Pontibacter akesuensis: one gene and its partner. The protein of the gene in region 2 interacts with the protein of the main gene of each other region in a pairwise test. Links are inferred from orthologs where the notes say so. Each region holds a gene or a part of one and is shown on either strand. Other genes may lie near its edges. The genes, in order: dnaA and dnaB.

Region 1 (3,153 bases), 500 kb from region 2 along the record:
CGGCGAAGGAGAAGTAAAATCAGGAAACGGCGCATTGCAGGCCAAGTATACTTTTGCCTCGCGCTTCGGCGACAGCAACAGCGGCACCACACCTGAGGAACTGATTGGAGCTGCACACGCCGGCTGCTACTCCATGTTCCTGAGCGCCCTGATGGGAAAACAGGACATCACACCAGACTATATTGAAACCAAAGCCGTGGTAACGCTGGGCGAGCAGGACAGCGCCCCCACCATCCTGAAGATAGAACTCACCACCGAGGCCAAGGTAGAGGGACTAGACAATGAACAGTTCCAACAGCTGGCGCAGGAGGCGAAAGCAGGCTGCCCGGTGTCGAAGGCACTAAGTTCGGTGCCGGAGATCACGGTACAGGCATCACTTGTGTAATATTTCATTATATTGCATGTGAGGCCGCTTGCCGGCACTAATGTATCACCAAATATTTAAAGAATGGCAGTATCTGGTAGTAGTGCCCGATCGAGTATGATTGTGCAGCTAAGCCCAACGCGTAATGCAAAACTTTCATTTACAGTGCAGCTTATACTTACGCTGTTCTGGATAAGCTGGGCGGCAATGCTTCTCTTCTCTGAAGAGCGCACCGGTGGCGAGAACTACCTGTACTATGCCTTTTTTGGGCTGGCCATTGCCTTCTTGTTTTACGTGGTGCTGCAGAACACCTCGGTTTTCGGGGTGCAGTCTTACATCGAGATAACGGAACAGTACATTGTCCAGAAATTCGGTGTGTTCCGCACGAAGCATTTGGTGCAGATTCCGGATATAGCAGCGGTGCACATTACGCCCCTGGCCCTGCGCCTCACCCTGAAGGACGGTGCGCAAGTATACCTCGACCTGAAGCAGGTGCGCAAAAAACGCGACCTCGACCGGATCAAGAATAAGATTCGCGATATGGCCGAAGAGCACCAGTTTGAGCTTTCTGACACGGTAGGCAACAGAATTTAAATTAAGGATAAGCATAAAATAGAACGGCGTCCACACTTGCAAGTATGGACGCCGTTCTATTTTATGCTGTCTCTCTTGAGTAGCTGCTCTTAGCCACTCTTGGATTTGAATTTCTTCTGTAGTTCCTGAATGCTGGCCTTGAACTTCTTGTCTGTGTCGATCAGGTCAGAAACCGTTTGCACCGAGTGAATTACCGTGCTGTGGTCACGGCCGCCGAAGTGATAACCGATGGACTTGAGCGAGTGGCTGGTGAATTCCTTAGCGAAGTACATGGCCACTTGGCGCGCCGTCACAATTTCTTTCTTGCGGGTTTTGGCTTTCAGCGAGTCCAGGCTTACCTGGAAGTACTCGGCCACCGTTTTCTGGATGAAGTCGAGGTTCACCTCGGTCTCCACATCCTCTATAATATGCTTTAGGGCCTGCTTGGCAAGCTCCAGGTCAATTTCTTTTCTGTTGAGCGATGACTGCGCGATCAGGGAGATCAAAACACCCTCCAGCTCACGCACGTTCGTGTCTACGCTGTAAGCCAGGTACTCCACCACGTTGTCCGGGATGTCAATGCCGTCGCCCTGCATCTTTTTCTGGATGATGGCCATGCGCGTTTCAAAATCCGGGCTCTGCAGGTCGGCTGTAAGGCCCCACTTAAAGCGGGACAGCAGGCGCTCCTCCAGGCCTTTCAGGTCGCGTGGAGGGCAGTCAGATGTCATCACAATCTGCTTGCCGGACTGGTGCAGGTGGTTGAAGATGTGGAAGAACATTTCCTGCGTCTTCTCCTTGCCGCTCAGAAACTGCACGTCGTCAATGATCAGGATATCAACCAGCAAGTAAAAGTTGGCAAAATCCTGCACGTTGTTTGTCTTCAGGGACTCGATGAACTGGTTCACGAACTTCTCCGACGACACGTAAAGCACAAACTTCTCCGGGTTTATGTTTTTGATGTTGTTGCCGATGGCCTGCACCAGGTGCGTTTTGCCAAGCCCCACACCGCCGTAAATCATGAGCGGGTTAAAAGAAGTAGTACCCGGTTTGTTGGCCACGGCATAACCCGCCGAGCGCGCCAGACGGTTACAGTCTCCCTCTATGTAATTCTCAAAAGTATAGGATGGGTTAAGCTGCGAGTTCAGGAAATTGCGGTCGATGGTCTTCGACTCGAACGGGCTCTTAATGAAGTTTTGCTCCGGCCTGTATGAGTTAACCACCGCCTGCGGGATCTTCTTGGTGGGAATATTCACCGTCTGCGGCTTGTTCGACTCGTTGCCCCTATCCACAATGATGGAGTACTCCAGACGGCCTTCGCTGCCCAGCTCCTGGTAGATGACCTTCTTTAGAAGCTGCACATAGTGCTCCTCCAGCCACTCATAAAAGAATTGGCTGGGCACTTGTATGGTTAACACGCTATCTCGCAGCGATATAGGCTTTATCGGCTCAAACCAAGTCTTGTAACTCTGTTCGCCAATATTATCCTTGATCACCTGGAGGCAGTTATTCCATACAGTTGAACAGTCTTTGATCATCCAATTTTCCAAAACACATCAGATTTGTTTGGTGTAACAAACGGCTCTTTCACCGGCAGGGGGTTACAAATTTGCTCAATAATCCGTAAACAAAAAATTATTTTTTCACGAAGTTGTTACAGGTTTCTCAATAGCTAACACAGCGGTTCTGAGGCCTGTTTTTTCTTTTGTTTTTTTGTTGAAGCTGTAGTCGAGGCGGCCCAGGAAGATGCCGGACCAACCCACTTGGTTTACAAGCGTTTCGTGGCCATAGGCATGTCTGAAAACTTCAGGCTGCTCCAGGAAGGTATGTGTATGGCCGCCGAGAATCAGATCAATGCCTTCTACCTGCTGCGCCAGCGTCACGTCGTCTATTTTGCCGTCCTCATATTTGTAACCCAAGTGTGAAAGGCAAATCACCAGGTTACACTGCTGCTGACCGCGCAGTTCCTGTACCACCTCGCGGGCCGTGGCTACCGGATCAAGGTACACCGTGTCGCCGTAGTTATTCTTGCCCACCAGCCCCGCCAGTTCTATGCCCAGGCCAAACACGCCGATCCGGATACCCTGTTTCTCGAATACTTTGTAGGGCGCAAACTGATTTTGAAGGATGGTTTTGCTGAAATCGTAGTTGGCGCTCACGAACGGGAAGGAGGCGTGTGGCAACTGCCGCTGCAGCCCCTCCAGGCCCAGGTCAAAATC
Region 2 (3,151 bases):
ATCCTGACAAGTATAGCCGGACTATGCGTTAAAAGACGCTGCGAGTGTTCGCAGAACCTCGCAGCGTCTGTTGCTTCGTAGCAGTAAAAACGCTTGCGTCGGCAGAGTCAACAGGATGTAGTGTTTGATTCTCTAATCCACCTAATTTTCACAGCTGATATTTTCTCCGTCCCCAGCCGCTCCTCCGGACATACCTTAAAATTATTTTTCAGGTAGAAGTCTAAGGGAGAGTTATACTTCTCTCCGTTGCTTTTCACGTCCCTATCATGATCTATGACCCAGCCGCTCAGTTGGCTCTCCTTTTCCTGAACAAGGCGCAGCAGACGTTTTCCGTACCCTCTCCCCTTCAACTTACCATCTACTAACAAGGCAAACCAGGTTTCTTCCGCCCGTTCAAAAAGAAAAAACCAACCGCATACTTCTCCGGCCTCGCTAAGAAGCAAATAATGCCGCTTCTGCATCAAGCCTTTAAGATACTCTTCGAACGCAGCAAGAGCCGCATACTGCAACTGCACCGGGTATTCCTGGTTCCACAGCTGTAGCACCTGCCTTTTCTGGCCAGCTGTTAATTCTTTTATTTCAACTATATCCACCCGTTTCATACTTTGATTTGGATAGGCCATTCGCTGCCGAAAGACCTGCGAGCGTTCGCAAAACCTCGCAGCGTCTGATGCCTCGTGGCTGGCAAGACGCTCGCAGGACCTTCGGACACTGCGAGGTCATCGGGGACTCCTACTTTTTCAGACCTCCCTAAAATCAGAAAAGCCACTGGCTCGTGGCGCAGCGGCTAATCCTCCTTTGGCTTATTGTGTATGCCTTTATACTTTGTGAAGTCTTTTATACTTCTAACTGAAATATTTAGAAGTCTATTGTGTTAAATCTAACGTCTAAAATCTTACTTATTAAAACGGTGGTTCCTCATCGAAGTTGGATGTCGGGAAGCCGCCGCCTCCGTTACCCCCGTCGTTCATGCGGCTACCCAAGCGAATAGACCCTGGTGCATCGGCATCAAACGTACTGTTAGGCAAGGCGTTAAAGCCGCTCATACCATCTCCCCCGAAATCATTGTCGAGGTTCGTAAATTTAGTATACTTACCGATAAATTTCAACTGCACGTTTTCCAGCGATCCGTTACGGTGCTTGGCGATGATCACCTCGCCTACACCGGCCGTCGGATTGCCCATCTCGTCTTCGGTAATACCGTAGTATTCCGGGCGGTACAGGAAAAGCACCATGTCAGCATCCTGCTCGATGGAGCCGGATTCACGAAGGTCAGACAGCTGCGGGCGCTTATCACCGCCACGCGTTTCCACGGCACGGCTTAGCTGCGAGAGCGCGATTACCGGCACGTTCAATTCTTTGGCCAGCATCTTCATGGCACGTGAGATGGAGGCAATCTCCTGCTCCCGGTTACCGTTCGACTTTCCATCGGCATTGCCGCTCATCAGCTGCAGGTAGTCGATGATGATCATCTGGATATCGTACTGGGCCTTCAACCGGCGGCACTTGGTGCGAAGTTCACGAATAGACAACCCAGGGGTGTCATCAATAAAGATAGGCGCCTCGGTCAGCTTCGCGATTTTATGGTTCAGCTGTGCCCACTCATACTCCTCCAGGCTTCCCTTCTTGATCTTCTCCGAGTCCAGCTCAGCTTCTGAAGAAATAAGACGATTCACCAGCTGCAGCGAGGACATCTCCAGAGAGAAAATTGCCACACCTTTGTTGAAATCAACAGCGGCATTGCGCATGCACGACAGTACGAAGGCTGTTTTACCCATCGCCGGACGTGCGGCAAGTATAACCAAGTCAGATTTCTGCCAGCCCGATGTTACACGGTCCAGCGCCATCAAACCGCTTGGCACACCTGTTAAACCGTCGGCCTGCTTGCGCTTCTCCTCCAGTTCCTTGATGGCCTGGTGCATCAAAGAGCGCATGTCATCGAAGTTCTTGCGGATGTTGGATTCCGATACTTCGTACAGCTTCGCCTCAGTTTTATCCAGCAACTCGAATACGTCAGTAGTATCCTCAAAGGCGCTGGAAAGCACTTCTGAGGAGATGGAGATCAGGTCGCGCTTGATGGAGTTCTCCGTGATGATACGGGCGTGGTACTCGATGTTGGCAGCGGAGTTTACACGGGTGGTCAGTTGGGTGACGTAGTAGGCACCGCCTGCAATCTCCAGCTCGCCCTGCTCGCGCAGTTCGTGCGTCACCGTCAGTATATCAATCGGCTCCGACTTATCAAACAGCGCCAGTATAGCCCTGAAAATGCGCTGGTGTGCCTCCTTGTAAAAGCTTTGCGGGCGCAAAATATCAATTACCGTGGTCAGGGCATCCTTTTCCAGCATCAGAGCGCCTAGCACGGCCTCCTCCAAGTCCAGTGCCTGCGGTGGCTTCTTACCCAATTCCGAAAGAACGGGGGCTTTCTTCTGCCATCCGTTCCGGTTGCCCGCAGGCCGCACATTCATTTTCATCTCCTCCATAGTCACAAATTTAGCAGCTCTGGGAGAGATTCAATCTTTATAACCCTGTTAATAATCCACAAGATATCCACAAAGTATCCACATATTGCCGTATAGCCATTTTAATTTGGGAAGGAATTCTAAATTTGTAGGTTCGCTACATCATTAGCATCGCACATGGAGAAGAAGGATTTAAAGCACATACACCTGATTGCCGTTGGCGGCAGCATCATGCACAACCTGGCCCTGGCCCTGCACGACAAAGGCCTGAAAGTAACGGGCTCTGACGACGAGATTTTTGAGCCGGCCAAAAGCAGACTCGCCGCCGAGGGTATACTTCCCTCAGAAGAAGGTTGGTTTCCGGAGAAACTGGATGCCTCCGTGGATGCCGTTATACTGGGCATGCACGCCCGCCCCGACAACCCCGAACTGAAGCGGGCGCAGGAGCTCAACATTCCTGTCTATTCTTTCCCGGAGTTTATTTACGAGCAGAGCAAGGACAAGCAGCGCATCGTAATCGGGGGCAGCCACGGCAAGACCTCTATCACCTCGCTCATCATGCACGTGCTGCAGCAACTGGGCCGCAAATTTGATTATGCCGTGGGTGCGCAGCTGGAAGGCTTCAACCGCATGGTGAAATTAACAGATGATGCACCCCTGATTATCATAGAAGGAGACGAGTACCTCTCCGA

The links.
Region 1: the proteins of dnaB (region 2) and dnaA interact in binary tests that used the Escherichia coli proteins (3 or more experiments, as listed by UniProt). The link is inferred for Pontibacter akesuensis from one-to-one orthologs.

The regions. Positions count from the first base shown.
Region 1 is NZ_CP014766.1:2,830,986-2,834,138, reverse strand. The notes cover bases 261-3,087. They hold dnaA (chromosomal replication initiator protein DnaA), read right to left. Parts: upstream 2,473-3,087; coding sequence 1,048-2,472; downstream 261-1,047. Other genes in these bases: A0W33_RS12100 (bifunctional metallophosphatase/5'-nucleotidase), read right to left, coding at 2,578-3,087; A0W33_RS12110 (hypothetical protein), read left to right, coding at 449-958; A0W33_RS12115 (OsmC family peroxiredoxin), read left to right, coding at 261-385. Also shown: more of A0W33_RS12115, read left to right, coding at 1-260; more of A0W33_RS12100, read right to left, coding at 3,088-3,153. UniProt on the Escherichia coli protein: Plays an essential in the initiation and regulation of chromosomal replication. Binds in an ATP-dependent fashion to the origin of replication (oriC) to initiate formation of the DNA replication initiation complex once per cell cycle.
Region 2 is NZ_CP014766.1:3,335,005-3,338,155, reverse strand. What follows is about bases 192-3,016. They hold dnaB (replicative DNA helicase), read right to left. Parts: upstream 2,481-3,016; coding sequence 903-2,480; downstream 192-902. Other genes in these bases: A0W33_RS14170 (UDP-N-acetylmuramate--L-alanine ligase), read left to right, coding at 2,637-3,016; A0W33_RS14180 (GNAT family N-acetyltransferase), read right to left, coding at 192-602. Also shown: more of A0W33_RS14180, read right to left, coding at 108-191; more of A0W33_RS14170, read left to right, coding at 3,017-3,151. UniProt on the Escherichia coli protein: The main replicative DNA helicase, it participates in initiation and elongation during chromosome replication. Travels ahead of the DNA replisome, separating dsDNA into templates for DNA synthesis.